One region of the Colwellia sp. M166 genome, then DNA from elsewhere that is predicted to be linked to it. Evidence: predicted binding sites of a transcription regulator. Region 1 holds the regulator's gene; each other region holds the start of a gene.
What was found. Region 1 encodes sigma-54, which starts transcription at its own class of promoters, with help from an activator protein. Its sites were predicted from a motif close to GTTGGCACGNNNNTNGNNT; they were not measured.
Positions count from the first base shown of each region.

Region 2: the regulator sigma-54 is predicted to act here: its motif matches at 8,703-8,721, upstream of FGD67_RS11125 (hemerythrin domain-containing protein).
Region 3: the regulator sigma-54 is predicted to act here: its motif matches at 3,382-3,400, upstream of FGD67_RS06145 (FimV/HubP family polar landmark protein).

Region 1 is NZ_CP040755.1:2,874,019-2,885,167, reverse strand. Features, by position in the region: gene lptB (LPS export ABC transporter ATP-binding protein) at 1-633, shown strand, start outside; gene FGD67_RS13105 (RNA polymerase factor sigma-54) at 694-2,202, shown strand; gene hpf (ribosome hibernation promoting factor) at 2,239-2,526, shown strand; gene ptsN (PTS IIA-like nitrogen regulatory protein PtsN) at 2,556-3,008, shown strand; gene rapZ (RNase adapter RapZ) at 3,016-3,870, shown strand; gene FGD67_RS13085 (HPr family phosphocarrier protein) at 3,874-4,155, shown strand; gene mgtE (magnesium transporter) at 4,338-5,696, shown strand; gene pmbA (metalloprotease PmbA) at 5,802-7,157, opposite strand; gene yjgA (ribosome biogenesis factor YjgA) at 7,263-7,781, shown strand; gene FGD67_RS13065 (succinylglutamate desuccinylase/aspartoacylase family protein) at 7,863-9,011, opposite strand; gene FGD67_RS13060 (PLP-dependent decarboxylase) at 9,042-10,220, opposite strand; gene FGD67_RS13055 (2,3,4,5-tetrahydropyridine-2,6-dicarboxylate N-succinyltransferase) at 10,313-11,062, opposite strand; gene dapA (4-hydroxy-tetrahydrodipicolinate synthase) at 11,059-11,149, opposite strand, start outside.
Region 2 is NZ_CP040755.1:2,437,572-2,448,720, forward strand. Features, by position in the region: gene FGD67_RS11080 (hypothetical protein) at 165-476, shown strand; gene FGD67_RS11085 (DUF799 domain-containing protein) at 971-1,612, opposite strand; gene FGD67_RS11090 (DUF4810 domain-containing protein) at 1,622-1,975, opposite strand; gene FGD67_RS11095 (CsgG/HfaB family protein) at 1,988-2,665, opposite strand; gene FGD67_RS11100 (sigma-54 dependent transcriptional regulator) at 2,945-4,273, shown strand; gene FGD67_RS11105 (histidine kinase) at 4,320-4,532, shown strand; gene FGD67_RS11110 (ATP-binding protein) at 4,596-6,077, shown strand; gene FGD67_RS11115 (response regulator) at 6,064-6,516, shown strand; gene FGD67_RS11120 (response regulator) at 6,551-8,527, shown strand; gene FGD67_RS11125 (hemerythrin domain-containing protein) at 8,759-9,187, shown strand; gene FGD67_RS11130 (phospholipase A) at 9,249-10,211, shown strand; gene FGD67_RS11135 (diacylglycerol kinase family protein) at 10,247-11,149, shown strand, end outside.
Region 3 is NZ_CP040755.1:1,366,245-1,377,393, forward strand. Features, by position in the region: gene FGD67_RS06145 (FimV/HubP family polar landmark protein) at 1-3,316, opposite strand, end outside; gene FGD67_RS06150 (aspartate-semialdehyde dehydrogenase) at 3,596-4,621, opposite strand; gene FGD67_RS06155 (4-phosphoerythronate dehydrogenase) at 4,635-5,762, opposite strand; gene FGD67_RS06160 (5-carboxymethyl-2-hydroxymuconate Delta-isomerase) at 5,797-6,147, opposite strand; gene fabB (beta-ketoacyl-ACP synthase I) at 6,624-7,838, opposite strand; gene mnmC (bifunctional tRNA (5-methylaminomethyl-2-thiouridine)(34)-methyltransferase MnmD/FAD-dependent 5-carboxymethylaminomethyl-2-thiouridine(34) oxidoreductase MnmC) at 8,018-10,033, shown strand; gene FGD67_RS06175 (YfcL family protein) at 10,101-10,373, opposite strand; gene FGD67_RS06180 (ATP-NAD kinase family protein) at 10,462-11,149, opposite strand, start outside.

The DNA of each region.
Region 1 (11,149 bases):
GTTGGCTTATTAGGACCGAACGGTGCTGGCAAAACGACCTCTTTTTATATGATTGTCGGTTTAGTCAACAATGATAGCGGCTCCATTGTTTTAAATGATGAAGACTTAACTTTATTACCGATGCACGAACGCGCACGTAAAGGTATCGGCTACTTACCTCAAGAAGCATCAATTTTTCGTAAGCTTTCGGTTTATGACAACATCATGGCCATTTTACAAACTCGCAAAACTCTCAATGATATCGAAAGAGAAGAGAAACTTGAACATCTGCTAGAAGAGTTCAACATTAGCCATATCAAAGATAACTTAGGCATGAGCTTATCGGGTGGTGAACGCCGACGCGTTGAAATAGCACGCGCTTTAGCAGCGGAACCAAAATTTATCTTACTTGATGAGCCCTTTGCAGGTGTTGACCCTATTTCAGTAGGTGATATAAAAAAAATTATCCTACACTTAAAAGAACGTGGTATTGGCATTTTGATCACCGACCACAATGTACGAGAAACACTCGATGTTTGTGAGCACGCCTATATTGTTAGTCATGGCGAACTTATTGCTGAAGGTGATGCTAATCAAATTCTTGCGAATCAGCATGTAAGAGATGTATACCTTGGTGAACAATTCACGCTATAGTGAGTAACAAACTACAACGGCACAATAATAATGTCTTTGAACAGGGAAAAGAAAACGTAAATGCGTCCTACTCTGCAACTCCGTATCGGACAACAGTTAACGATGACCCCGCAATTGCAGCAGGCGATCAAACTGTTGCAATTATCTACTCTGGATCTACAGCAAGAAATTCAAGAGGCACTTGAAAGTAATCCTTTGCTTGAAGTTGATGAAACTGCTGATAATAGCTCGGAAAGTACCCCTGACCATTTAGAGGAAGCCTTTTCTGCTGGTGTTAGTGAAGATACAGCAATGTCATCCTCAGATGGCAGTGAAGATTCAGCACCAACGATCGATGAAATTAGCTCCTCAGAAGGCCTAGCCAAAACCGATATTCCCGAAGAACTTAATAGTGATACTACTTGGGATGACAACTTTAGTGCTGGTGCAAGTAGTGGCGGTGTTGGACCGGCATCAGAAGATTATACCTACCAAGGTGAAACAAAAGATTCATTACAAGATCACCTAATTTGGCAAATGGAACTCACGCCCTTTAGCGATACCGATAAAACCATTGCTATTGCCATTATTGAAGCCATTGATGAAGCAGGTTACTTAACCGTTTCAGCAGAAGATATCTTAGAAAGTGTCGGCATTGAAGATGTTGAGCTTGACGAAGTTGAAGTAGTACTAAAGCGCATTAACATGTTTGACCCCGTAGGTGTTGCTGCTCGTTCAATTCCTGAATGCCTACTGATTCAACTTAATCAATTCGCTAAAGATACCCCTTGGTTAGCGGAAAGTAAGTTAGCCGTAACTGAATATATTGAATTACTCGGCAATCGAGATTACCGCCAGTTAATGCGAAAATTACGCTTAAAAGAAGATCAATTACGCGAAGTTATTCGCCTGATACAATCTTTAGATCCTCGCCCAGGCGATAGCGTGATAAAAAGCGAAGAACAATATGTCATTCCTGATGTCTCTGTTGAAAAGAAAAACGGCCGTTGGACGGTAGAGCTCAACCCTGATACTGCACCTAAGTTATCGGTAAATCAGCAATATGCGGCGATGTCTCGCACCATGAAATCATCCACTGATAGTCAGTTTATCCGCTCGAATTTACAAGAAGCTAAATGGTTTATCAAAAGCTTAGAGAGCAGAAACGATACGCTATTAAAAGTGTCAAACTGTATTGTGCAACGCCAGCAAGGATTTTTTGAACATGGTCCAGAAGCTATGCGTCCGATGGTATTAAACGATATTGCCGAAGCTGTTGATATGCATGAATCAACAATCTCACGGGTGACGACGCAAAAGTATATGCACACGCCTAGAGGGATTTTCGAGCTGAAATATTTCTTTTCAAGTCATGTTAGCACTGAAAATGGTGGTGAGTGTTCATCGACTGCAATTCGTGAATTAATCAAAAAACTTGTTGCTGCTGAAATACCTGCAAAACCTTTAAGTGATAGCAAAATGGCAGATATTTTAGCCGAGCAAGGTATCAAAGTCGCAAGGCGGACCATTGCTAAATATCGTGAATCGCTCTCTATACCGCCATCAAATCAACGTAAAAGCCTACTCTAGGCCAACTTACTCACCCGTAAAAGAGGACAGCAGCATATGCAAATTAATCTTACCGGACACCATGTCGACGTTACCGATTCATTACGTGATTATGTTAATGGCAAATTTGAAAAGCTAGAACGTCATTTTGATCACATCAACAATGTACATGTCGTATTAACAGTCGAGAAGCTCAATCAAATTGCCGAATCCACTGTCCATTTAAGTGGCACTGAGGTCCATGCTAAAGCAGAAAACAATGATATGTATGCATCAATTGATGCTTTAATTGATAAGCTAGATCGCCAAATCTTGAAGTACAAAGGCAAGATTAACAAGCATTAGCGTAGCACCACATTAGGTCTTATAAGTTTATGAAGTTGCAAGATATCTTAACTCCGGACTGCACTATTTGTGCAGTACCGGCTGCAAGTAAAAAACGTATTTTAGAATATTTAAGTAGTCTTGCTGCTGAAAAATTGGCAAATCACGACACTTTTCAACTATTAGAGAGCTTAGTTAAACGTGAACGAATGGGCTCAACAGGTATAGGTAATGGCATTGCTATACCTCATGGCCGCTTAAGTGATGCCACACAGCCAATTGCTGTGGTTATCACCATAGAAGAAGCGATTAATTTTGATGCTATTGATCATCGTCCCGTAGATATTTTTATTGCCTTGTTTGTACCTGAAGAAGAATGCCAAAATCATCTGTGCACCCTTCAAAGTATTGCGACAATTTTTCGTAACAAACAGTTTTGCAAACAGGTACGTCAATGTAAAACTAACCAAGAGCTTTTTCAGTTAATCCAACAAGCGAGTTAAAGCACGGATGAAATTAATTATTGTAAGTGGCCGATCTGGCTCCGGCAAAAGTGTCGCACTGCGTGTTTTAGAAGATTTAGGCTATTACTGTGTCGACAATATTCCAGTTAATTTACTACCGGCATTAACCCATACGGTCATCAATGATTATGAAAATGTTGCGGTAAGTATCGATGTTCGCAACTTACCGAAAGATCCTAACGATGTGCCTGAAATTATTGATTACCTGCCGAGTGCTGTCGAGTTAAACCTACTCTATTTGGATGCAGATGATAGCGACCTGATCCGTCGATTTAGTGAAACTCGACGTTTACACCCATTGATTAAGCAAAACATTGCTTTAGACCAAGCTATTGCCTTAGAGAAAAAACTGCTGGAACCGATCGCTAGTCGAGCACACTTATATATCAATACCAGTCAACTATCACCACATCAACTTGCCGACTTAGTCAGAGAACGTATTTTGGGTAAAACATCAGGTTCTATGGTGGTGGTCTTTGAATCATTTGGTTTCAAACATGGTGTGCCGCAAGATGCCGACTATGTTTTTGATGCCCGATTTTTACCTAATCCATTTTGGGATAAAGAGCTAAAAGACTATACCGGCTTAGATAAGCCAGTACAAGATTTCCTTGCTAGCCAAGCGATAGTGACTAAGTTTATTTGGCAAATTAACAGCTTTATGATGACTTGGTTACCGCATTTAGAACGTAATAATCGTAGCTATATTACCATCGCTATTGGCTGTACTGGCGGTAAGCATCGCTCAGTATATATTGCAGAATTATTAGCCAATAATATGCGTAAAGAGCGTAAAGACGTGCAATCTCGTCACCGTGACTTACCCATTGAAAGTACATAAATTATGATGACTGTACAATTTAGCCGTGAAGTACTGATCATCAATAAACTTGGCTTACATGCCAGAGCGGCCTCAAAACTTGCTCAGCTTAGCCAAAAATTTACCGCGAAAGTCACAATTGAATTAGCTGATAATAGTGCTGACGCTAATAGCATTATGGGCTTAATGCTATTAGCCGGCGCCCAAGGAAAAACCGTTAAGGTTGTCGCCTCAGGTGAAGATGCAGAAAGAGCGCTAGCAGAGATTTGCCAACTTTTTAGTGACAAATTTAATGAAACTGAGTAAATAAAGCCAAGCACTAAGCTCCTCAACCTGTGTTTAAGTCAATAAAAAAGCTGCGAAAAGTGATAAATTACGGTAAACTCAACACTGATAATTATCAATTTTGAGCGTAACATCACCTTAATAATTATCCTTCATACTAATAATTTTCAGTTTTCGTTTTTACAACGGCACAAGGTAGCTATATGCCGGAAGTTTCTGAGCAAGATTACAGTCATCAACGCCTACAGCAAGTTAATGATGCCATCGATAGTGGCATGTTTGTCTATGTCCGCAAATTATTGCAAGACATGCCTGCTTATGATCTCGCCTTACTATTAGAGTCTTCTCCAACCAAGAGTCGTATGGCGCTATGGCAATTAATTGATGCTGATCATCATGGTGAAGTACTTGAAGAGCTAAACGAAGAAGTTCGAAAAGGCATACTAAAAAATATTCATCCAGAAAAGTTAGCTGCCGTTGCTGAAGGCATGGATGTAGATGATTTAGCAGAAGTATTCAGAACACTACCTGACAGCGTTTATCAGGAAGTGCTAAACGCAATGGACTGGCAAGACCGTAGCCGTGTTGAAGCCGCATTGTCATATGAAGAGGATACTGCCGGCGGTATCATGAATACCGACACCATATCTATTCGTCCAGATGTGACGGTAGATGTGGTTTTACGCTATTTGCGCTTACGTGGCGAGTTGCCTGAAGCAACCGACTCATTTTATGTTGTTGACCGCGAAGATCATTTCATCGGAGCCGTATCATTATCAGCGATTGTAACTGCAAAAGCTGAAACCATCATTTCCAACCTGATTGATGAAGACATCCAAGCAATTACCGCTGATATGAACGAGAAAGACGTTGCACAACTATTTGAGCGTTATGACTGGTTTTCAGCTCCCGTTATCGATGAAGAAGGACGCTTGCTTGGTCGTATCACCGTAGATGATGTTGTTGATATTATTCGTGAAGAGGCTGAACATTCCATGATGAGTATGGCGGGTCTAGATGACGAAGCCGATACTTTTGCTCCGGTATTAAAAAGTACTCAACGACGCTCTATTTGGTTAGGGGTAAACTTAATTACCGCCCTAATGGCTGTTGCAGTATCAAGTATGTTTGAAGGAATTTTAAATCAGTTAGCCATTTTGGCGGTATTAAACTCTTTAGTCCCTAGCATGGGCGGCGTTGCCGGTAATCAAACCTTAACACTGGTTATTCGCGGTATGGCTTTAGGGCATGTTGGTGAGAGTAACTCACGTATTTTACTCTATAAAGAGCTTGCCATTGGCTTTTTCAACGGTTTGATATGGTCCGTATTAATCGCCACTGTCGTCGCTATTTGGCAGCAAAATTTAATGCTCGGCGCTATTATCGCCTTTGCCATGTTAATGAATATGACCGCTGCGGGTCTAGCGGGTGTCACGATTCCTTTAGTATTGAAAAAGATGAATATAGACCCAGCATTGGCCGGTAGCGTCATTCTCACTACCGTTACCGATGTTGTCGGAATATTCGCCTTCTTGGGTACCGCAACGTTACTGCTAGGGTAGAGCAGCCGTCAGTTTTAAGCTGTCAGTCAAAACAAGTGGAGCGGCTCAGGACTGGTTTTTGCTTTTAACTAAAAGCTGATAGCTATTAACTTCCAACTTTAATACTTAACTGCCAGCCACTTGCATTTCATTAACGATAATTGAGCCGGTATGAATACTACCACGCATATCAATATCATCTCCTATTGCCACAATACCAGTAAAAATATCTTGGAGCTTTCCAGCAATAGTTATTTCATCAACCGGATAAGCTATCTCGCCATTTTCGACCCAGAAGCCTGCAGCACCGCGTGAATAATCGCCCGTGACTACATTAACCCCTTGGCCCATCATTTCAGTCACTAACAACCCCGTACCCAATGTTTTTAACATGGCATCAAAATCACCACCTTGACCAGCGCCTTTCATACCAAGTTGCCAATTATGAATACCGCCGGCATGACCCGTTGTTTGTAAACCCAGTTTACGTGCTGAATAACTAGTGAGCAGATAAGTCGCTAACTTACCGTCGGTAATGATTTCACGATCAATGGTTGCGACACCTTCAGCATCAAAAGCGCTACTCGCTAAGCCTTTTTTGATATGAGGACGTTCGCTAATATTCAAAAACTCAGGAAAAACTTGTTTGCCAATTGAGTCCATTAAAAAAGAAGATTTACGGTATAAATTGCCGCCACTGATGGCGGCGATAAAATGCCCAAATAAGCTATTTGCAATATCGGCACGAAACATCACTGGCACTTTAGCCGTGGCGAGTTTGCGCGCACCTAAACGAGACAAGGCTTCCATAGAGGCCTGTTGACCTATCTTGCGAGCAGTTTCCATTTTGTCAAATTCGCGGCTGACAGTATAAGCATAGTCACGCTGCATATCGTCACCTTCGTTGGCGATCATCACACAACTCAAATTATGCCGCGTACTTGGGTAGCCAACCAGTTGGCCATGACTGTTACCATACACTTTAAACCCTTCATAACTTGCGAGTGTCGCACCGTCTGAATTGGTTATACGCTTATCATAGCTAAGCGCTGTGTCTTCACAGCTTTTAGCGATACTTATTGCTTGCTCCGTTGTTAACGCTTTCGGGTGATATAAATCTAAATCTGGAGGCGACATCGCTAACATTGCTTTATCAGCCATGCCAGAGCAATCATCAACCGAGGTATATTTGGCAATATTGACCGCAGCTTCAATCGCTTGTTTTAATGCTTTTTCTGATAAATCAGCTGTCGAGGCGCTACCCTTTCTGCCGGCTTTGTAAACCGTAATACCTAGCGCACCGTCACTGGTAAATTCTACATTTTCAACTTCACCTAGGCGAGTACTAACACTCAGACCTTGTGTACGGGTCATAGCAACTTCAGCACCATCGGCGCCCAGTGACTTTGCCAGTGTCATGGCGTCATTAACACGTGTTTTTACATGCTCTATTTGCATTTGAATACTATCAGAATCGCTCATGGGTAAATTATTTCTCACATTTTATCGATACAAACAACAGGAATGTTTTTGCTGGTACAGCTTTGTTGTATACTACAGGTAACAATCACTTTATTACTTAACATTATGCCCCAGTCTGCCAACGATATCGATGAATTAGAAGAAGAATTACTGAGTAAATCGGAAATAAAACGAGAAATGCATCGACTGCAAGACTTTGGCCTTGTCATCGTCAAAATGTCGAAGCATCAACGCAGTAAATTACCACTGACTGATGAGCTTAAAGCTTCAATGGTGCTAGCAGATAAAATTGCCAACAAGCACGAAGCATTACGTCGCCATGTGCGCCACATTGCTAAAATACTAGCTGAAACTGATCTTGAGCCGATTAAACAAGCAATGGATGTTATGGCTAATAAGCATCAACAAGAATCAGCGAAGTTTGATAAATTAGAAAAAATTCGTGATGAACTTATCACCCAAGGTAATGACAACATCGAAGACTTGCTAGCCCAGTGTGAAACAATGGAAAGACAGAAACTTCGACAATTAGTGCGCCAGGCGAAAAAAGAGCATAAAGAAGAGAAGGTGGGTAAACATTATCGTGACCTGTTTGCCTACTTAAAAGAGCATGTGATTTTTTAACTAAAAGTCAATTTGAGCTTTAATAAAAACGCCTTGATTTACAAGGCGTTTTTATTTCTCTTTGCGCGATAATACCCGCAGTTATAAAATACTGTACTGACTAAACACTTTATAAAGTTCAGTGCCTTGATTAACGCTCGCTGACGCAAAGTGCAAAATAGGAATCACGGGATGATCTAAGCTAATGTAGTGTAATGGATCGCCATCACCGTAATTATCCATTCGAAGAATTCGAGCTAAAGGCTCTCCTGCCGCTAATGGTTGACCAAATTCAGCTAAATAATCTACCATGCCACCCATTGGTGAATATAATGCTTTGTAATCGGCTAGCATGCAGCTATATCGGATCATGCTTTTAGGGTGAAAATCGTTACTCTTTATCACGCCTTGATATTGTAAATAACTTAAAATACCTTGTGCATCTTCATGGGCAACATCTAAATCTATTTGTTCTTGTGAGCCTAATTCAACAGTAAAGCTTTCTTTAATAATTAAATCTTGCGCATAATTTTCATCCGCTTTCGTTATCGAAAAATCACGCCCTAACTGAGCAAACGCAAGCTTTAGCTGCCACCAAGGACAAAAAGTTGCTTCATCTAACGCGCCATCAAAACTGTTAGGAATTAACAAGGTATGTGGAATATCAAAGTACTTGGCACTTTCCTTCGCATATTCGGGACAATATAAATGTTTGCTCGAAATAGGACCGGTATGTAGGTCTAAAACAATATCAGCTTGATGGGCTAATTGCTGTAATTGAAAAGCAATACGCTGCCCAGTAGTCAGGCCATAAATATTATGATTAAGTTTTTGCTCAATCTGCTCCAACAGTAAAGCTTTAAAGGCACGCTCTATTTCAATAGCTGAGTGGCTCAAATAGGCTTGTGCAAAAGGTTCAATGATATCAGCAGCAAAATAGTACATTCGATTCCAGTTAACACCAGTGATGGGATCAAAACGCCCTAAAGTGTACTCACCATTTTTATGGTTACATGCAACAGGGTTTGCATAAGGCACTAATGTAATACTGCTGTTAAGTTCAAGTGTTTTTAACTGCTCTAAGAGTTGAAAAATAACCGCATTGCCCTGTACTTCTGCGCCGTGCATATTGGCTTGAATATAAACATCTGGCCCCTGCTCTTTACCCTTGATCCGATAAACCGGCACCGTTAGCGCCGCGCCACTGGCCATTTCACCGACGTGCATAACTTCTTTACTAATTACATTCATAAATAACCTTATTCTAGCTGTTCAGCCCGATCAGCGTAAATACCATGACGCTGGCTCTGCTGTCCGCACCTGCTCAATTTTTCCGCGCTGTAAAACGTATTCGGCAGCCACTTGATGGCAAAGAAAGAACGGCATACTTTCAGTAAAACCATAGGCGCCAGCCAAACCAAAGACTAGCTGATCACCAACACCGACATCATCAGCTATTGCTAGTGTGCCCAATTTATCTAAACTGGTACAAAGTGGACCATGCAAATCAAAATAACGCGGGCTTGCTGTAGACTCTCTGAGCATAGCAACTGGAAATGGCTGTTCCGTAATCGCAGGGCGTAATAAATGATTAATCCCCCCTGCTAGTACTAATTGTTGTTGCTGAAAATTCTGCTTACGATCGACCACAGAAGTTAGGTAATAGCCCATTTCAGCAACGGCATAACGACCTAACTCTAACCAAAGTTCACTGACACCAGCACGCGCTTTTATTATTGCTAAGTCATTAATAATTGTCGGCCAACTCAAACCTTGCTCTGTTTGTAAATAGTCAACACCTAAGCCCCCGCCTAAATCTAATACTTCTAAGTTCATGCCCAAATTTTCAGCTAAGGTTAATAGTGGCGTAACCATTTGCGACCACAACTCAAACATACGTGCATTGCTGAGCATATTTCCCCATTGAAAAATATGTAAACCATTGATATTCAATGCTGAAAAATCAGCTACCTTGATTGTTTGCCATTCATCACAAGATAAGCCAAAAGCCGTAACTTCATTACCACCTAAGGGGTTTTTTTCACCCTCTTGCCATTGCAATTGCACTCTTAATAGCACTTGTGGTCGACAAGAGAGTTCATTAGCTGCTTGGTTTAGCCATTGTAGTTGGTTTAAACTTTCAACCACGAAAGTGCGTACACCTTGGCGTAAAAAAGCTTTCATCTGAGATTTTGACTTTGCTGGGCCTGTATTTAAGATGCGATCTGCAGCAATATCTTGCGCTAATACTTGGCTCAATTCGCCTTGGCTAGCAACATCAAAATTAAAGCCTTGCTGCGCTAAGGTTTGTATTACTCGCGACAAAGGGTTTGCCTTAACAGCAAACCAAAGCTTAATAACATCTTGTTGCATGAGCAGCGATAAATGTTGCTTAAGAGAATCTAAATCATAAAGAAAAAAACCCGCTTCATCTTCTGCTATATCATCGCTAGGCGGCATTAAATCACGGTGCTTATTCAGTGATGCCATTAAGCTAGCGCTAAGCCAACTAGGCCTAGCCTTATCATTTAACATTTCAGTCATTCTTATTCCTAACGCAGTACTGATTCAAGCTCTAAGGCGGCATTACTTTTTTCATCACGGTATTTAACAATTAACGCACAAGCCATATTAAGCCCGTGTTGCTCAGCCCAAGCACCGGCAACAGGGCGTGTACCGGGCACAACCACGGCATTTTCAGGAATATCAGCACCTTTGGCTAACATTAAGTTATTAACGCAATCATATACAGGTACTGATGCTGATAAAGAAACCCCCGGTGCTAGAACCGCACCTTTTTTCACCACAATCCCTTCCACAATAATCACCCCAGCGCTCAAAAAAGCATTATCTTCAATAATCACTGGGCTTGCACCGATAGGCTCAAGCACACCACCAATTTGTACCGCCGCAGAAACATGCACATTCTTACCAATTTGTGCACACGAACCTATCAATGCATGACTATCAACCATAGTACCGCTGTCAACAAATGCACCAACATTAATATAAGCGGGTGGCATAATAATCACACCTGGTGCGACATAAGCACCACGACGAACCGATGAGCCACCCGGCACCATTCTTACCTGATCACTAACGGTAAATTCACGCGCAGGTAAATTATGTTTATCAACAAAACCACGATAAGCGCCTTCAAACTCAATATTTTCTCCAGCTTTAAATGCCGCTAAAATAGCGTGTTTAACTTCAGTGTTAACTTGCCAGTGGCCATTGCTATCTTGTACTGCTGCTCGAGTTTTACCGGTTTCTAAATCTGTTAATGTTTGCTGCCAAGTCATGAAGTTAGTTCTCGTAAGTTAGTTTCTTCTAAAGGGGAATGTAACGCAGTATCGCTATCAGAGCGATCCATCTGGGATACAGTATTT
Region 2 (11,149 bases), 440 kb from region 1:
TACTGCGTCTTTAATCGTTGTCGTTTTAGACACTTTTTTGTTGTTACTAATAATTATGGAGACACCCTGCAGTGCTTTCAATGGTATAATTAAAATTATCTGTAGATAATTTTAATTTACATAGCCAATAACTGTTAAATAAATTCAAAATAGAATGCTAATATATGAAAATCATCCAATATTTTTGCTTGGCTTTAACGATTATTAGCCCGATGAGCATGGCCTTACCGAAAGTTAATCTTACCTTCAGTGAATCCGAAAGTGGTTTCGCTCGGATACAAATTCATAATGATACCTTTGAAATGTTAGCTTGTTATGTCGCTATTGATGACCATAAAGTAAAATTTCAATTGCGTCCTAAATCATCTACAAACTGGATCACCGCTACCGATAAACGCTTTAATTATAAAAACTTTAGCACTTGGTGTGATTACCTAGAAGTGCACCCAAAGTACAATGCTTACCGCATATATTAAAAGTATAATAGTTAGGTTGCATTTACCTAACTATTATTCTAATACTGATGCAAGTATCCACCTGCCTTGAGCTTGCTAAATCCCACCACTATCCAAACTGTCAATGACCGAAAATTTTGTTTGCTTATACCGATTGAACTTTCATTGCCAATTTCAGAACAAAAAAAGCTCCTGAAATAAAACAAAGGCCTGACATAGTTACTATGCGGCTATTGAGCTTTCATTTTAGTCCCTGCTATTAGCTAATTTTTGAGATAACAAGGCGAAAAGTATGCGATGTCGTTATCTACTAACGGTGTTAGGTTGAAAATAAGCCATAGCCCCTTGGCTTGCCTTGAAAAAGCGTTAATCTTTGTTGGCGAGCAGGACGCGGTAAGCTGTGCTTAATATGCATTTGGAGCAACCAAATATTATATGACACGCCTAGATTGCCAAGTTTTTCAAGTGCAACAGAGCTATAAAGTGAAAGATCAACAGCCGCTAAATATTAGCTTTTATTTTTTCTCTATTTTATATGGGCCAGTAAGTAAACCACGCTTTGCTGAATTAAGTGCCGCAGCATTTGCCAATCGAGCAACTTGTGGTGAATTATCAGAAATTTCCCCGGCAATTTGTGAAACAACAGCACCAACTAATGCACCAACTAAACCGCCACCGCTATTATTATTAGGATTATATTGCGCACTAATCACTGAATCCCATAATAATTCACCCGTTTTAACAGAAACAAGTTTTATATGGCCTTGCACAACAGTAACAGATGATAAAACTTGGAATTTTTGTCCCCAATCTTGGATATCAATATAAAGCACAGCATCGGCACCAATAATTTCATCAATTTTATCTAAAGCAATTCCGTTCATTTCTGCCGGTGTCGGTAAACCATTCTCTTTCAAAAATGTATCAATTACTGAAACAGGAAATACATAATAACCTTTCTCAGCTAACGGTTGAGAAATAGTCGACAAATAAGAATAAGGGGCATTGACTTCAACCGAACTATTCATCGGAGGGAGTACTAAGATAGAACGAGGAGCTTCTTGTTTTAAAGCACTGTAATTATATGGTTCAACAGCAGCACAGCCCGACAATATGAGAAGTGCTATTAATGTGATTTTTAAGATATTTGTATTCATTTTCACTCTTTAACTATTAGTTAATGAACGTTTGATTAAACCATCAATAAACGTTGAAGATTCGGGGAAAAGTTCTTTTTCTTTAGTTAATGACGCTAAAGCCAGCTCTTTATTGCCATTTGCAGCATACATCAACCCTAAATGAGCATAGACACCAGGAGGAATTGGTTTACCTTCAGCTTGTGCTTTTTCAATGTCTGTTTGTAATTGCTCAATCTGAATACTTGGTGGTACTTCGCCCGGAGTGTGATGTGTTTTATAGACTAAATTCTCATACTCTCCCCAGTAATACTGAGTGTTATTCGACGCACAACCTGAAAATAATAAAACGGCTGTAAATATAGCTAATACTTTATTTTTCATATATTTCTCTTATTATAAAACAAAATTAAGTGTGCCGTTTTCTAGGTCTTTGGTCATATTATTAATGCTTTCTTTAATTGCAAAATCTAATACTTTGCCATTCAAAGTAGCATCATAACCAGCTTTAGAGCCAAAACCGACCACCTGTCTCTCATTTAATTGGAACTCGCCTGCGCCTTGAGTCGAATAGATAATTTCAGATGTTAAAACGTCAATAATATTCAACGAAACTTTAGCATAAGCAATTTGACTTTTTCCTGAACCCAAGATGCCAAACAACTGCTTATCACCGATAACTTTACGACCAAATTCGGTAACACCACCGCTGATAACATAACGAGCACCTTTAATTTCTTGTTTAACTCCTAATAACTCAGCCTCTTTTTGCAAATTTGCTAAGTTTTCTCTATCAACAACTTTAAAGCGATTGGTTTGTTGTAAATGAGTTTTCAGGATTGTTTTTCCTTGATTACCTAGCTTATCTATATTCGACGAGAATAGCCCTTGCATATAATTTGAGCGATTATTAAACTCACCTAATACAAGCGTTGATTTAAGACCGGTATACGCTGTTCTATTAGCTTCTACTTTAGTAACAGCAACTTTTTGATAGGTTTCTGTGGCACAACCAGAAACTAGTGTCGCCAACGCTAAAAATAAACCAAACGACTTTTTTCTACTTAATTCCATTCTAATATATTCCTTTTAAAAACAACATTATCTAACAATACTGCTTCTAGATAAAGAAATTCTGACATATTATTGTTTTATTTTTAACACTATATTAACAATTTTAAAACTAAGATAATCACTTGATTAAAAATATGTTGTAACGCTAACCACACTGGCACTGTCTGATCATTATGAATTTTATGCCTAAATAATTGCATAGATGTAAGTCAGTGTTATTTGTTACTATCACCGTATTATAAAAAGCGTTAATGAATGACGTTTGCAAAGGAAAATAATATGCTACAAGTACTTTTGGTTGATGACGACTCAGAATTTACCGAAGTTGCATGCCAAATAATAGAGTTTCTTGGTCACGATGTCTGTGTAGCGGCAAACCTTAAAGAAGCTAAAGAATGGTTAGCACAACAAAAATTTGATCATGTGTTGCTCGATTTTATGTTACCGGACGGTAGCGGTTTGCACCTGATTGATTATTTAACTAAAAACGACCTAACTCCCGATGTTACCTTAATTACCGGCCATCCTTCAGTTAAAGGTATGCTTGCCGGTTTGTGCGGTCCAAAAATTAACTCTATTGTCAAACCATTACAGCGTGAAGACATTGAAGCAACACTGAATAAAAATACTAAGCAAACAAAAAAAATAAATAGCAATATGCCAACACTACACTTTGGTTGTCTGGTGGGTGAATCAAAGCCCATGCAAGAGCTATACACGATGATTGAACGTGTAGCCAAAACATCTGCTAATGTTATGTTAATGGGCGAAAGTGGCGTTGGTAAAGAAGTGGTCGCTAATGCCATTCATGCCTCTACCGGCGGAACAGATCCTATCGTAGCAACCAATTGTGGCGCTTTATCAAAAGAGCTTATTAATAGTGAACTGTTCGGCCATGAGAAGGGCGCGTTTACTGGTGCTATCGCCCGTAAAGATGGCGTATTTGTTCGAGCAGGTAACGGCACACTTTTTCTCGATGAAGTTACTGAAATGCCGCTAGATATGCAACCTAACTTATTACGTGTATTAGAAAATAAACGTGTTATTCCGGTTGGGGGTACACGCGAGATTGAGGTCAATTGTCGCGTGGTATCCGCCACCAATAGAAAAATGTCAGAATTAGCACAAGGTAATATTATTAGAGAGGATATTTACTACCGCTTAGCTGTTTTTCCTATCAACATTCCACCATTGAGTGAACGAAAAGAAGATATTCCATTACTAGCAGCGGTTTTTCTACAGCAGCTCAACAGTGAAAATAATACTGATTTTTCATGGTCTGCTGAACAACTAGATATTCTAAAAAACAATGCTTGGCCCGGTAATGTTAGAGAGCTAAGGCACGCCATCCACCGTGCCTTTATCATGAGTGATCCTACGGGTAAAAAAATACAATTACCTGATACTTTTATTTCACCATTTGCCTCAAAAACTAAAGCATCTTCTGCAGTATCCGCCGGTCAAACGATTGAAGATCTTGAAAAAGAACTCATTCGTGTAACACTGAATAAAGTTGACGGTAACAAAACACAAGCAGCTGAAATGTTAGGTATTAGCACAAAAACCCTGTACAACAGGTTGCATGCCTATGGTGACTTTAGCGTTTAATATTTTTATATTCGAAGTTTGTCAGCAAACTAAAGAAGGAAGTATAGTGAATCAAGCAGAAAATGATATCAATCAATTGGTACATGATACCCGAGGTCCTCTTAATAGAATATCCATGCAAGCGGAACTGATAAAAATGGTGCTAGAAAACGATATGCCGAAGGAAAAAGCCTTAGAGGCGGTTAATAAAATTATTATTGCTTGCCAGGATTGCAGCAAGAGCTTACAGGATATTACAGAGTTTTTACCAAGCAAGTGATAAGTACCTTTAATAATCGCTAAAAACATTAACTTGATCGTTTTTAACCCAAAGTGAGTAACTATGCCGATTAAAAGTCTTTTTGAAAACGCAGTATTCAACTGGGTTTTAATTTCCTCTATTGTTATCTTGATGATAATTACTAATGGTATATTGGCTTTAAAAACCATTGAAGACTTATCCTCCACCCAAAATAGCTTATATAATACCGGCGATATCATTGTTGAATTAGATGATTTACATAACTTAGTGTTAATGGCTGAAACCGGCCAACGGGGTTATTTACTAACTGAAATAACAGAGTATTTAACGCCTTATCAAGATGCTTTAGGTCGTTTATGCGCACAGCTTAATGATACCAAGAAACTACGTTCTGAAGTGCCAGGGCAAGCAAAGCGTATCGCATCATTAATCCTACTTGTTGAACAAAAAATAAATGAATTAACAAAAACCGTTGAATTAGCCTTAGCTGAGAAAGAAAAAAGCGCGCTAAAACAAGTAATGACGGGTAGAGGCCGAGATCTATACAAAGAGCTAAGAGCTGAACTTGAGCAAATAAAAACGTTGGAAATAAACTACAGAAACTCATTGTTTACCGTACTTTCCGCGGTTGAACGTGAAGCTAAAGCGACTTTTATTATTTCCGGCATAACCAGTGCATTATTACTATTAGGTTTGGCATTTTTTGCTAAATTAAATGCCCGAAGTGAAGCTAAACATCGCTTACAGCTTGAACAGCAAAATGAGATGTTAGCTGAAAAAGTTGCTATGCGCACTAAAGAGCTGACCCTGTATTCAGATGAGCTATCACGCAGTAACCGAGAATTAGAAGACTTTGCTTTTGTCGCGTCACACGACTTACAAGAACCGCTACGAAAAATTCGTGCTTTCGGTGATAGATTACGCAGCAATTACGGCCAATTACTCGATAAAACTGGCGCCGATTACATCAACAGAATGGGGAACGCAGCAGAGAGAATGTCAAATTTAATCAATGATTTGCTAGAGTTCTCTCGTATTTCAACCCGCGGAAAACCTTTTATAGCGGTTTCATTACAGCCAGTTATTGAAAGTATTATTGAAGATCTTGAGATCAGCATCAAAGAGAGTAATGCAAGCATAGTGTTAGGTGCATTACCTATCATCAATGCCGATCCAAGCCAAATGCATCACCTTTTTATCAACTTAATTTCTAACGCGATTAAGTTTCGTCAGCCCGATATTAAACCTGTGGTCGAAATACAATACTGCCAAGCAGAAGTCGCGATGGAGCAATGGCATATTATTACCGTGAAAGATAACGGTATTGGTTTTGAACAAGAATTTGCTGACAAAATTTTTGTGCCCTTTCAGCGATTACATGCTAGAGCTGAATACAAGGGTACCGGCATTGGTTTAGCCATTTGTCGACGAATAGTAGAACGACATGGCGGAAAAATTTCAGCCCGCAGTGAACTAGGTCATGGCACATTATTCAGGATAGAAATCCCTGTTGATAACGCTTTAATTAACATAATCGGAGATAATTTAAATGCACAACAGTAACGCCAAACCTATCACTATTTTAATGGCTGATGATGACGAAGATGATCGCATACTGACGCAAGATGCCTTAAAAGAAAGTCGAGTACGAAACTCACTATTTTGCGTTGAAGACGGCGTAGAATTGCTTGAATATCTGCGCAGACAAGGTAAGTACAGTGATAAAAAAGATTCGCCAAGACCTGGCTTGATATTACTTGATCTTAATATGCCAAGAAAAGATGGCCGAGAAGCATTAAAAGAAATTAAAGCCGATCCAGAACTAAAAAACATACCGGTGGTTATTCTCACCACCTCAGTACAAGAAGAAGATAAAATTAAAGGCTACAATTTAGGTGCCGCTTCTTATATTGCTAAACCAGTAAATTTTGAAGGTCTGGTTGAGCTAATGAAAGTACTAGGTCGATATTGGATAGAGTTTGTTGAACTACCCAATGAATAAATTACCTAATAAATAACACTAAGATATGAAGCATATGGCAGATAAAATCGCTCGAGTACTCCTCGTTGAAGATGACGAAGATGATTATATTCTTACCAGCGACTACCTCAGACAACTAGACTCACACCAGTTTGAGATTGATTGGGTAACCAACCCAACAAAAGCACTTGAGCAACTGAGTTTAGGTAAGCATGATATTTGCCTGCTCGATTATCAATTGGGTGCTTATAATGGCTTAACGGTATTAGAAAAAGCCTCAAAAAGTGGCTGCTCTATCCCTATTATTATGCTGACCGGACAATCTGACGATGCTTTAGATCAGTCTGCACTCGCGGCCGGAGCGGTTGACTACCTTGTTAAAGGCGAAATTACCACCTCACGATTTGCCCGTGCAATCAGATACGCCTTAGCACGACAAGAAATTGAAAATGAACGCGTTGAGCGCATTAACGCTGAAACTCGCAACCAATCAAAAGATCGCTTTCTCGCACATTTAAGCCATGAACTCCGCACACCATTAACATCAATACTCGGTTATACCGAAATATTACTAAATGATAATAAAGCACCAAACGCAAAGTCTGAGCTCAATATCATTTTAAATAATGGTCGACACTTACTCGGACTGCTAAACAATGTGCTTGATTTATCTAAAATTGCCGTCGGAAAACTTGAATATAATGTTGGTAAAATAAAACTAGACAGTTTCATTGCTGATATTTTTTCTTTAATGAAAGTGCACGCCGCTGAAAAAGCACTTGAGCTGGTCTTGCATACAAAAACACCACTGCCGCTATGCATTCAAGCTGATTCGGTACGGCTACGGCAAGTGTTAATTAATTTGATTCACAACAGCATTAAGTTTACCGAGCAAGGTAAAGTTGTACCCAATATCGGCATAACAATAGTCAATAATAAAGAAATGCTCAGTTTTACCGTTTCAGACACCGGCCAAGGCATCCCAAAAAATATGCTAGAAACTATCTTTAAACCATTTGAACAAGTTGAAGATATTATTTCTAGAAAAGAGCAAGGAGCCGGTTTGGGGTTATCAATTTGCTCTGAGTTAGTGGCACACATGGGTGGCACCATTCAAGTGACATCAGAAATTAACAGCGGTAGTCATTTTACCTTTAGCATTGACCCCGGCGATATTACCGCGCAACCGCGCACCACACTTGCTTTTGACCAACAGCATTCATCAAGCACAGCATTAACACTCCCTCAGTTACAGGGACGGGTATTAGTGGTTGATGATATGGATGATATTCGCTTACTTATCGGCCATAACTGCCAATCATTTGGCTTAGCGGTAAGTTATGCCGCTAATGGCTTACAAGCGCTTGAACAGTTTAAATTAGCAGGTGCTCGTGGAACACCATTCGACCTTATGCTGATGGATATTCATATGCCTAAATTAGACGGCAAACGGGCGATAAAGGCGTTAAGAAAATTAGGCTTTAATAAGCCGATCATCGCTATTACTGCTGCAACAATGAAAGGTGTAAAGCAAGAACTCATAGACATTGGCTTTAACTTGATAGTGCCTAAACCTATTGACAAGGCTGAGCTATATCGTGGCTTAGCAAGTTACCTTAAGCTTGATAATCAAAGCACTTGCAGCAGCGCTAATGCTATGTTTAATAACAACGCAACCGTACTACAACAACGTATTATTGTCGTTGAAGACGATAATGATGCTGCTGATATTACCGTACTGCTACTTGAGTCGCTAGGCGCCAAAGCGGTAAAAGCCACCAGCGCACAGCAATGCCAAGCCCTACTTAACACTGAAGAAAATTGGAGCAAAATATTACTTGATTTACACTTACCTGACGCCAACGGGCTAGATTTAGCACGTACTATCCAGCATGCTTATCCTGCTATAGAGCTCATACTCGTTAGTGGCGCAACTGTACCTGAACAAGCCTTAAAACAAGCCGGAATTACTCAAGCGATATTAAAACCAGTTAATCGTGAGATTTTGCAAAACCTACTAGCTCAACTTTAGCTCTCCGCTTACAGCTATATGGCGCTTTGTGCACCATAAAAAAATTACTCTACACCGTGTAATTTTTGCCAACTCATCAAAAAAATCATTACTGTTTACACACACAAAAACAAGAATAAAACAAATAAACTAAAATAAACTAAAATAAAACAATCACATACCAACAGAACGATTATTTGGTACATATCTCGCTTAACTATAATCAGTTAATCAATAAATAGAGGTACCAACATGGATATTTTTGCCGCTCTGCGTAGCGATCATGAAAAACAACGCTTATTGATGAAAATGCTGGTGGAAACCACAGGTGATTCTGCGAGTCGTCGAGATTTTTTTATCGATTTAAAGCAGCAATTAACTCAACATTCACTTGCCGAAGAACGCTATTTTTATGCGCCATTAATGCAACTCGATAGCACTATCGAATTAGCTCGACATGCTATTGCTGAACATCACGAAATAGATGAGTTTCTTGCCCAATTAGAACAAACAGATATGGACTCTCCTGCTTGGCTTAAAATCATGAAGTCCTTACAGCATAAGGTTCTGCATCATTTAGCTGAAGAAGAAAGAGAGTTTTTCCAACAAGCAGGCAAAAACCTTAGCGCAACGGAAAAAACTGACTTGGCCGTACAATATCAAGCTGAGATGAGCCATTAAACCACACGCTCGAATACCGCTGGTCGCTGTAATTTAGCAGCGACCCATTAATAGGATAATTATGATCAAATCAGTAGTATTTTTCTCTAATAATTTTTCTAATAAATTAACGTTTAAAAAAATTTTAACTTGCCAAAAAACATTATTCACCGCAACCGCTATTTTTCTTGTTAGTTTCAATGTTATCGCACAACAAAAACACATTGAAACAAGCACGGTATCAATATTTGATGAGCGTGCAGAGTCGGTTAATCAAGCCGTAGCTAATCCCTTTGCTTTATCACAACATCGACTAAACTATATATTGCCATTCACCTATGTCAGTAGCCCTAACACGCTTAGTGCTAGTGGTTTAAATACTGAAAATGTTGATCATATGGAAGCCAAATATCAAATCAGTGTAAAGCTACCTATTTATCAAGAATACTTAAGTAGCTCTGGGCTTTACATGGGGTTTACCGCCGTGTCTTATTGGCAAGTTTATAACAGTGAGGCCTCAAAACCGTTTAGAGAAACAAACTATGAACCTGAATTGTTTTATGCTTGGAGAAATCAACTTTCTTTCGCGGGATTTAAGTTTAACCAAATTCGCTTAGGGTTAAGTCATCAGTCAAATGGCCAAAGTGGTTTGCGTTCTCGCAGTTGGAATCGAGTATTTGCTTCTGCCATGTTCAGTGACGATGACTCGTTTTATCACATTAAAGCTTGGTACCGCATTAAGGAAGATAAAAAAAATAATCCCTTTGACTCCAACGGTGATGACAACCCTGATATCACCACATTTATGGGTCATACCGAGTTTGGTTACGGCACTAAGTTAGGCAAAGTTAATATTATGGCGTTAGTTAGAAATAACCTTAAAACTAGCGAGAACAAAGGTAGTGTAGAACTTAATTTGTCTTACCCAATCAATACAAGATACGATTTTTTATTGCAATACTTTAATGGTTACGGCGATTCACTAGTGGACTATAACCGTCACCAAGAGCGAGTAGGTGTTGGTATTCAGCTTAAATTTATCTAGTAACTTATTCAACAATAACAAATTGGAGCAGCTTTATGTTCATTGTAAAATATTACATTGTCGGTGCAATCCTTGCCTTTATCTCTCTATTGCTCAGTACTGAGTTATATTTCAAGGTGATTTGGGCATGGATCGGGCTGTCATTAACGCTAGTCAGTCTAGCCTATGTTTTTGATTTACCGTGGATTTTCAGAAAGAAAATCAATGGCAGTATTCCTTTTTATATTCGTTGGCTTTTTATTCCGTTTCTACTGGGGTCACAGCTATATAACTTTTATGCGAGGAAATATGACAAAGTGCCTGCCATCCAAAAAATTGATCAGCAATTATTCCTAGCATGTCGACTGTTTCCTTCAGACATTCCTACTTTGCAAAAAGCAGGAGTGACTGCAATATTGGATGTGACCGCAGAGTTTGATGGCCTTGATTGGACAGCAGAAAATGAGCAATTAGATTACTTAAACTTGCCGGTATTAGATCATAAAAGCCCTAAGGCGGAAGAGCTGATAAAAGCAATTTATTGGCTTGAAAATCATATTTCTAATACCCGTGGCGTAGTTATTCATTGTGCATTAGGCCGTGGTAGATCAGTATTAGTGATGGCGGCTTATTTATTGAGTAAAAATCAATCTTGGTCAGTCGAGCAAGCATTAGCGAAAATTCAAGGCATACGCGCCACCGCAAACTTAAACAAAGTACAGTTAAATGCCTTAAAACGTTTCCATCAAGAGGGCTTATTTAAACTGCAAGCACCATTATGGATAATTGCTAATCCAGTGTCTGGTGGCGGTAAATGGCCCGAAAATAAAGCTGAAGTTATTGAGCGTTTATCGCCTTATTTCTTGCTGCATATTCTAGAAACTACCAAACAAATTTCAGCAGCGACATTAACACAGCAAGCAATTAACGATGGCGCTAAAACTATTATCGCCTGTGGT
Region 3 (11,149 bases), 1.5 Mb from region 1:
CGAAATCATCACCTATCTCAAAGTTTTCGTTAAATTCAAATTCATCGTTACTAGAGGTACTGGTTTCTTCTTCAATATTCGCCAATAAATCATCAAAATCTAAGTTATCAAGCTCTTTGATACCATCTACTTCTTCTTTATTTCCTTTAGCTTGTTGAGCTACATAACTGTCTTCAGCTAATAAGTCAGCTAAGACATTACTGTCGGTAAAGTCTGGTGACAGCTCTACCGTAGAATCCACTTCTTTTTCGTCATTTAATAGCTGCGATAAAGTTGATTCATCAAAATCACCCGATAGGGCTTGTAACGTTTCATCATCAATATCAGCAGTTTTATTTTCTAATGATTCGCTTTCATCATCTTCACTTAATAATTCATCATCTGTGATTTCGGTACTGAGTAAGTCATCGCCAATATCTAGCTCTGCTTCATCATCAACTTGGGGAGTATCATTAACTTCATCAATTAATGCATCAATATCAAAATCGTCTGAAATCCCTTCATTTTCGTCCACTTCACCAATGCTATCTGCTGCAGCACTAGTTTCAGCCTCATCAACAAATTCATTTAAAAGTTCACTAAAGTCGGCATCAATAAACGACTTTACATATTCATCACTAAAATTATTAATAAGCTGGGTATTTTCATCCTCAGTGCTTTCATCATCGCGGCTTTCACTATCTGTCTCACTAATATCTTCCACTGCAGCACCTTTGGCTGACGTTGCTTCTGGCTCTGGTGCATCATCTTCAGCATTTATTGAATCTAACAGCGCATCAATATCATCGGGGTCTGAGACATCAACATTAGCTTCGGCATCAGGGTCTTTAGCTGACGTTGTTTCTGGCTCTGGCGTATCATTTTCAGCATTTATCGATGCTAACAGCGCATCAATATCATCCGGGTCTGAAACATCAACATTAGCTTCGGCATCAGGGTCTTTGGCTGACGTTGTTTCTGGCTCTGCTGCATCATCTGCACCATTTATTGAATCTAACAGCGCATCAATATCATCGGGGTCTGAGACATCAACATTAGCTTCGGCATCAGGGTCTTTAGCTGACGTTGTTTCTGGCTCTGGCGTATCATTTTCAGCATTTATCGATGCTAACAGCGCATCAATATCATCCGGGTCTGAAACATCAACATTAGCTTCGGCATCAGGGTCTTTGGCTGACGTTGTTTCTGGCTCTGCTGCATCATCTGCACCATTTATTGAATCTAACAGCGCATCAATATCATCGGGGTCTGAAACATCAACATTAGCTTCGACATCAGGGTCTTTAGCTGACGTTGTTTCTGGCTCTGGCGTATCATTTTCAGCATTTATCGATGCTAACAGCGCATCAATATCATCGGGGTCTGAAACATCAACATTAGCTTCGGCATCAGGGTCTTTGGCTGACGTTGCTTCTGGCTCTGGCGTATCATTTTCAGCATTTATCGATGCTAACAGCGCATCAATATCATCGGGGTCTGAAACATCAACATTAGCTTCGGGATCAGGGTCTTTGGCTGACGTTGTTTCTGGCTCTGGCGTATCATTTTCAGTATTTATCGATGCTAATAGCGCATCAATATCATCGGGGTCTGAAACATTGTTATTTTCTTCAACTGCGGCATCTAACAGAGCATCAATATCATCAGGGTCTGAAACATTGTTATTTTCTTCAGCTGCGGCATCTAACAGGGCATCAATATCATCAGGGTCTGAAACATCGTGATTTTCTTCAACTGCAGCATCTAACAGGGCATCGATGTCATCAGGGTCTGAAACATCGTTATTTTCTGCGACTACTGCATCTAGCAGTGCATCAATATCATCGGGATCTGAAACATCATTATTTGCTTCATCTGCGGCATTTAACAGGGCATCAATATCTTCAGGTTTGTTAAGTAGATCTGTATTTTCACTTGTTACTAATTCATTTTCAGACAACAGGCCGTCTAAATCGCCTTGTTCAACAAGATCACTGTCAAGTATATCAATCGTGTCATCGTTGGTACTGGTTTCATCCTCTAAACCGGCAAACAAAGAGTCTAAATCACTTTGATCTAATTGGCCGCCCTCTAAAGCATCACTCTCAACAATATCTTCATCTAACGAGAGTGTTTCCAAATCATCATCTAAAGAAATGTCCTCAAGATCATCCAAATCAGCAAGCTCATCGTCAAGTTGAATTACGTCATCATCGAGTAACTCATCATCGAGTGAACCTAAGTCATCAGAAAATAAATCATCATGCTCATCATCTACTTCAGATAAATCTATCGATAGCTCGTCATCAAGCGAGAGTTCACTATCTAAAGAGACCTCATCTTCTAACAATAATTCATTATCTACACTATCTTGCTCTGCTGTTGCCGCTACTTTAGCTTCAGGTTCAGATTCAGTAACCTTTTCTTTTTTAGCTGCCACAACACTTACATCATTGTCTTTGTTTGATCTGCGTCGTAATAAAATAGCAATTAAAGACAGTAGCAATAATGCAGGTAAGGTGGCCATTAACGCAACAAACCAAGTACTCGACATAAAACTGCTGTCTTCGAGTTCTGCTTTTTGTTTTTCTAGTAATAATGCCTGCTCTCTAGCTTCTGCTTTTGCTAATAATTCCTGTTGCAGCGCGATCATGCTGTCCATCTGGATTTTAATTTCTTTGCTCTTTGCGACTTCACTTTGCATAACATCAAGCTGTTCATTAAAACTGCCTAAGCGCTGGCGTAATGCTTCATTTTCTTTTAATAAACTTTGTAAGCCATCGATAGAATCTAAAACATCATTTTGAATCGTCGCTAGACGTTGTTGTTGGGTGTTATCAATGGCTTTTAATTGAACGTTGATTTCTGATTTTGCTGCATCTAAATCTTTTTTATTAACCGATGCTTCTTCTGGTGGTCTCACTTTTTTAGCGACAACTTTGACCACTTTCTTTTGCCATGCTTTATCATCGCTACGTGATTTTTGCTGCGCATTGGCAGTACTGATTGCTCGCATTACTTCTATTGACGGGATCTTTAAATACTGGCCGTTGATCATATGATTCAAGTTGCTGTCTTTAAAAGAGTCCGGGTTGTTTTCAAATAATGCTTGCATGACTTGATAAACTGATAAGCGAGGATCAGGGCGTACTTTTAACGCGATATTCCATAAGGTATCATTGCCAGTAATGGGACCATAACGGTCATAAGGAAAGGCATCAGTTGATTTTGGACCACGGATACGTATACCGCCATCTTCAGCAGAAATAGGCATACTAAAACAGCTAATGCTAATAATAAGTACCTGCCATAGGCACAGGCGTAAAAATTGTTGCATTAAAAACTTCCTATTTATAATAATGATTCGCCAATACATTGACGGGGCCAAGTCAGGAGATTGTAAAGCAAAGATTATTCCAATTATTAATAATTACTTTTATGAGCTTGGTTAAATACTTACTAGCTTTTCACTATGTTATCAAATTACCGTGACGATATTTAGCATATGGTTAATTTAATATAAGCTAAATTAACCATAAAACAAAACAAAAAACCCGTCGCTTATTATAACGACGGGTTTTCATTTTTCTTTAATAAATCGGTGGTTTAACAGTGATTAATACTCAGAAAGATGATCTTTGATTAATAACTCTGCAATTTGCACACTATTAGTTGCAGCACCCTTGCGAACATTATCTGCAACGATCCACATATTAATACCACTATTGTGGCTAATATCTTCGCGAATTCGACCAACAAAGGTTTCATCTTTACCACTAGCATCGCTAATTTGTGTTGGGAAGTCTTCGTCATTATGGCAAACCACTAAGCCCGGTGAATTACTCAATAGTTCTTTAACTTCTTCAGCTGAAATAGGAGACTTAGTTTCAATATGTAATGATTCACCATGACCGAAAAATACCGGCACTCGTACCGCGGTTGGGTTGACAAGCACAGTATCATCACCGAGTATTTTCTGCGTTTCCCATACCATTTTCATTTCTTCTTTGGTGTAACCATTTTCAAGAAATACATCAATTTGTGGAATAACATTAAAAGCGATTTGACGAGAAAAGTTTTTTGACTCAACAGGCTTGCCACATAATAAATCAGCAGTTTGTTTTGCTAATTCATCCATTGCCGCTTTACCACCACCAGAAACCGATTGATAAGTGCTTACATTCACTCTTGAGATACCAACAGCATCATAAATCGGTTTTAATGCCACCATCATTTGAATGGTCGAACAATTCGGGTTAGCAATAATATTACGGTTACGATACTCCGCAAGTGCTTGCGGATTAACTTCGGGGACCACTAATGGTATATCCGCGTCATAGCGAAATTCTGAGGTATTATCAATAACAATACAACCGGCATCACCGGCTATTGGTGCATACTTTGCTGACGTAGCACCACCTGCTGAAAAGAAACCAATTTGCGCTTGGCTCCAGTCAAAGTTATCAGCATCTAAAACTTCAATGCTTTCACCATTAAACTCAATAAATTCACCAGCTGAACGAGCGCTTGCTAGCGGGTAGAGTTTATTTATCGGAAAATCACGTTGTTCTAATATTTCAATAATTGTTTTACCTACTAAACCTGTTGCACCTAGTACGCAAACATCAAATTTCTGTGCCATGATCCTCTCTCTTTTATCCAGTTTTTTTATTGAAGCCAAGCTGATGTGGCACATCTGAGCTCAACGCGTGATCCAAGTCGACGGTTATCGCAGAAAACTCCCGGCGAGTCGGGTAAGTTTTACGAATATGGTCAAATCCTTGAATACTAATTTGTTGACGAAAAATTGCATCGTCTCGTCTGACATCGTATACCATTTTTACCAACTGGTTTAGCAGTATTTCATCAAATTTATGTTTAATTTCAACCTTGCTAATAGCTGGTACCGGTAAAAAGTCAGTAAGCTGTTTATTTGGCATAATATCGAGCTGTTGACATAATGCCCGATAGAGTATTTCAGTGCCACGAGCTTTTCCTTCTAAGCTATAACCAGCAATATGTGCCGTGCTGATTTCACAATAAGCTATCAAGTCAGTCAGAATATTAGGTTCATTCTCCCAAACATCAAGCACAAGCTTTAAAGCATGGCCCTTTTGTTTCAAGGCCAATAAAGCCGAATTGTCGATAACCTCACCACGGCAAGCATTAATCAATATTTGTTTGTCGCGCAATAGCTTTAAACGTGCAGCATCTAACAAATGGTAGGTCGCATGTTTACCTTCACGTGTTAACGGCACATGTAACGACACCACATCGCAGTTTAAAGCCTGTTCAAGTGCAACAAAATCTCGCTTATCTGTTGATTTTTCTGCTAACAAAGGATCACACAAGACATGTTTAATATTTAAAGCACTTAATTTTTCGCTTAATCGAGAGCCGGTATTACCCGCACCAACGATACCTACCGTTAATTCAGATAGTGTTAGTAGGTATCGTTCGGCTAACACCACCATGGCACTGAGTACGTACTCGGCAACAGAAACAGCATTACAACCCGGAGCAGCATGAAAATTAATCGCTCGGGAAGTTAAGTAATCTTGATCTATATGATCAACACCTATGGTAGCGGTGCCAACAAAGTTTAAGCTTTTATTTTTCTGTAACAATATTTCATTTACTTGGGTAATTGAACGCACCAGCAACACATCGGCAGCACTTACATCTACTGCTGATAAGTTACGGCCAGAAAATGCCGTCAATACGCCTAAATCAGCAAAGAACTCTGCCGCAAACGGCATATTTTCGTCATAAAAAATATTCATTTGAAGTTTCCCGAATTAGCTCTAAGAAAATCTATTACGCACTCAAGGTGATTTTCTTAACATAACTTTCTTTTTCAATAGTCGTCACTTCAACCGTAATAACTGCGTTCTCAATGCCTAAACGCTCAAGTTGATTGCTAACACTTGTAGTCAAACTTTTTCGTTGCGACAAATCACGTCCTGATAATATTTTTAAATTTACATGAACGAACACTTGTTCTGCTCCGGGTAAATAAAAGTCATCATAAGCGCATGCACGCACTTTAATATCGCTAGCGCTAAATAGTTCGCTTTGATTGGCACCTTTATAAACAGCGTGTGTTAATTGTTCAACCGGCAAGGTTTCGGTAATTTTTGCAGAATATTCAATAATACAATGAGGCATGATGAGCATACATAATCAATAACAGACAAGATGGGCATTGTAACTAAGTTCAGCGATAAAAAGAATATCGCTTACTGGGTTATTTAGCTCGTTTATCTAATACTTTAGCCATAGATGCCTATGAGTTTAAATAATGGCATATTTTCATCCACCATCTATGGATACATTAATGTCGTCATACTGTTTTTTCGAAATGAACAGCATTAAAGTAATATCAGCGACATTTGCCGAGAGCGCTAAAAAAGGCGACAGGCACGGATGCCTTGAAGCCATGAATGGCTAGGAAAGGCCTGAATATCGACGCTTTCTCACATCAACATACACGGAAGTATTAATGCCGTGAAGCTAAGGATGGCCATGTGAACACGTCATACTATTCGTCCTGAATATAAAAAGCCGCTAGTTAGCGGCTTTTGAGTAGAACAAATTTAATCACTTAGTGACTTATTCATAGCAAAAATTAATCATGCAATGCATTAAGCTTTATATTTTTGCATCACCAAAGTAGCATTCGTACCGCCAAAACCAAAGCTGTTTGACATTACTAAGTTAAGCTCCATATCACGCTTTTCAGTGACAATATCTAAACCTTCAGCTTTTTCATCTAAGGTATTGATATTAATCGAAGGCGCAACAAAGTTATTTTCCATCATCAATAATGAGAAAATAGCTTCATGCACACCAGCCGCGCCTAAAGCATGGCCTGTCATCGCTTTTGTGGCACTGATAGCAGGTGAGCTATCACCAAATACCGCTTGAATAGCTCCCAATTCTTTAACATCGCCAACTGGCGTTGAAGTACCATGGGTATTTAAGTAATCTACTTTCGCGTCAACACCTTGCATAGCTTGTTGCATACAACGAATAGCGCCTTCACCACTTGGAGCCACCATATCGTAACCATCTGACGTTGCACCGTAACCAACAATTTCAGCATAAATATGTGCGCCACGTGCTAATGCGTGTTCAAGCTCTTCAACAACCACCATGCCGCCGCCACCAGAAATAACAAAACCATCTCGGTCTGCATCGTAAGTACGTGAGGCTTGCTCTGGTGTATCATTGTATTTAGACGACAACGCGCCCATGCCATCAAACATCATAGCAAGTGACCAATGAACTTCTTCACCACCGCCGGCAAATACCACGTCTTGTTTGCCTAACTGAATCAATTCAGCCGCATGACCAATACAATGGGCACTGGTCGCACAAGCAGAACTAATAGAATAGTTAACGCCTAAAATTTTAAATGGTGTTGCTAAACATGCCGAAATCGTGCTCGACATGGTTTTAGGTACCGCATAGGGACCGACACGTTTAACGCCTTTCTCACGCAGGGTATCTGCTGAATTAACTACGTTTTCTGAAGAAGCACCGCCAGAGCCAGCAACAATACCGGTACGGAAGTTCGACACTTGTTCAGGGGCAAGTTTTGAATCTTTAATTGCTTGATCCATGGCGATATAAGCATAAGCTGAGGCTTCACCCATAAAACGTAGGGCTTTACGGTCAATGTGGTCTTTGACTTCAATTTCAGGCTTACCCCAAACTTGACTACGTAAACCTTTCTCTGCAAAGCTCTCAGAGCGAGTGATACCTGAACGTCCTGTTTGTAATGACGCTAATACTTCTTCTGCATCATTACCAATACTTGATACAATGCCTAATCCGGTGATAACTACACGTTTCATTTAAATAACCATATTCAATTAAAAAATCTGGGCGTATCATACATAATTTTGCCCCCTATACTGGTCTGTCCAGCGTACACTTGTACACTGAATATTTTCATTTTTATGACAGAGCTCTGTAATATGCGGTAAAATAACCTTTTTTTGGCCTTAACAACAACTAAAAGACATTAAAGATTGTGACTAATCAAACAAATATTAGCTTTCAAAATGACGGTTCGCCTTATTCTCATCAATTTAATGATATTTATTTTGATACTAATCAGGGCACCAGCCAAAGTGAGTGCGTATTTATTGATGGCAATAATATTAGCGCAAGATTAGCAAAACATCCTGAAGATTTTGTTATTGCAGAAACTGGTTTTGGTACCGGTTTAAACTTTCTCCTAACACTTGCAGTTTTTCATCGGCTAAAGCAGTGCCAAAACCAGCACGATACAGGTAATTCGACAACCAGCAAATTACACTTTATTAGTGTCGAAAAGTATCCACTATCAAAAGTACAGCTAACACAGTCTTTAAAGGCTTTGCCACAGCTAACATTTTTTAGCCAACAACTGATCGAACAATACCCTGAAACGCCAGCTAATAATATTACCCTAAGCTTTCTTGATGGTTCAGTAACCTTACAGTTGATATTTGACGACGCTACGCAGGGCTTGGCATCACTGAACTCAAAAGAAAAACCGCATAACCAAGCACTGGTAGACGCTTGGTTTCTCGATGGCTTTTCACCGGAAAAAAACCCTGAAATGTGGCATGCCGGACTTTTTCAACAAGTCGCTCGCTTATCAAAAGAGCAAGCAACTTTAACCACGTTCACCGTTGCGGGTAAAGTAAGACGCCAGTTAATCGCGGTTGGATTTCGGGTCGAGAAACGCCAAGCCGTAGGCAAAAAAAATGAACTACTGAGCGCAGTATTTCAGCAAAACCCCAACTCGGGGAAAGGCTATCAACAACGAGCAATTATTGCTAAGCCTCAACATGTCAGTATTATTGGCGGTGGTATAGCATCAGCATGTGCCGCTTATGCGTTAACAAAAAGCGGCGTCAAAGTAACGGTATATTGCCAGGACTTCAGCGTCGCTCAAGGTGCATCCAGTAATAATATTGGCGCAATTTACCCTTTGATCCATCAACAGGCTGACGATATAAGTCTATTTTATCAACGCGCTTTCGAGCAAGCGGTAGACTATTATAAAGCTATTCAAGAGCAAGGTTTTAACTTTGACCACGATTGGTGCGGGCTATTAGAAATATCATATAAACCGGCCTTAGAGCTGCGTCAACAACACATAGCAAACTCAGCTGTGTGGCCAAAAAGCTTAGTTAAGAGTATTGATAAAGTTCAGGCCAGTCATCACGCAAGTATAAGGTTAAATAATGGTGGTTTATTTTTCCCTCAAGCCGGTTGGGTAGCGCCAGCGCAATTAGTGAAACAAATATTTAAGGCGGCAGAATCAAGTAATCGCTTGCGCATAGAAACTGGCTGTAAAGTCGATAAAATCAGTCAGCAATCTGACGGTAAGTGGCTACTGCATAGTTCGAAAAAAGACTACCTCACCGATGTACTTATCTATTGTGGTGGCGCTCAAGGTATTCCGCTGAATATGATCAAGCAATTACCACTAACATCAGTGCGCGGTCAGGTCAGTAGTATGGCTAGTAACGAAAAAATTGCCAAGCTATCAACCGTTATTTGTCATAAAGGCTATTTAACACCAGCCAATAATAACCTTCATTGTATTGGGGCGACATTCAAGAAAAATAGCTTTGATAGCGACAGCAAACCAGAAGAAGACCAGTTCAATCTTGATATGATCGAAAAGTGCTTACCCGGCTTAACACAATGGCAAAACAGTGATGTTATTAGCAGTAAAGCACGTTTACGCTGCATGACACCCGATCACATGCCAATGGTTGGTGCTATGCCAGATATTGAAGCTCACAAAGCGCAATATCAACACCTGAGTAAAGACAAACGCTGGCGTTATAATCAGCAAGCCCCGATGATTAAAAACCTTTATATGATGACAGGTTTAGGTGCACGAGGGCTTTGCACTGCACCATTATTGGCTGATGTTTTAACGGCTGATATTTGTGGTACACCTTATCCACTCGATAATGAGCAGTTATTTAATCTTGCACCTAATCGCTTTGTTATCCGCGATATCATTCGTCGTAAATTTGCTTGAGCTTAAGACAAAACAGCAGGCACTTAAAAATCGGCGGCTGCTGTCAGTAAAGTCAATTAAAAGGCTGTTAAGCCGAAAAAGCTTGTTGTAAATGCTGCCAATAATCTTGTACTATTTGGCGGTCATGCGGATTAAGCTCAGTGCGTGCTGCTTGTAGTTTTTCACTAATATTATCGGCTAATTGCTGACTTGGCGGTTGTGACTCGTCGCCATACTCACTACTGGCTAAACTAATAAAGCCTCTTAAATAGCTACCGGCAAAAAGTTCATCGGCACTAACATCTTGTACCACTTGCTCATCTAAATAGTGATATAGCGCGGTAAGGTTTTCAAATTGCATATTCAATTCCAAATTAATTTAGTCAAGTTTATCAACTCAACCTGATATAAATATTTGTAGTTTACTTCTTTATTATTGCGGTCTGACATTATTGCGGACTGACAACCGGATATAATACTTGATCATTATAACCGGTAATAACCGGCAGATAACCTGATAATTCAATATCAAGAGCGCTGTCACCGGTATCAACAATTAAAGGTCGTGCTTGCAAAGCATTCAGTTTTGCTTTCGTGGCAATGATCATAATATTGTCTTTACCTATCGCACGAATAACCCGTGAGCTTAACTGTTGATTACCACGACCAAAGATGTGGCCTTGCCCGCCTATGAGTGTAATAACTAACTTAACTTGCTCTGTAGAGTAATCTGCAATTAATTGCCATAATTGTGATTCAGTTAAGTCATTAGCAAGCAATGTCTGATGACAAACAGCATCAACGCCAAGCAACGTGTTTTCAAGTGCTAGCTCTTCCATCAGAAAAGCCGTGGTAGAGCCTGAACCAATAATAAAGAGTTCATCATCCATTTTAGCAATAACATCAGCAGCAATATCTTGTAAAACTAGCTCATCAGATTCTTTACCACCTGACTTTACCGCTTGAATATAACGTAACTCTGATGGTACTCGCATTTCACCAAAGCGCTTTGCTTTTACAATACCTTTGCGAAATAAATTTTCGTCAATATCCATAACATCAGCATCGGTTAAGCTGACTAATTGATGAGTTATCATCAACTCAACCACTCGACCAGCCGCTTTAGGGGTAATAGCG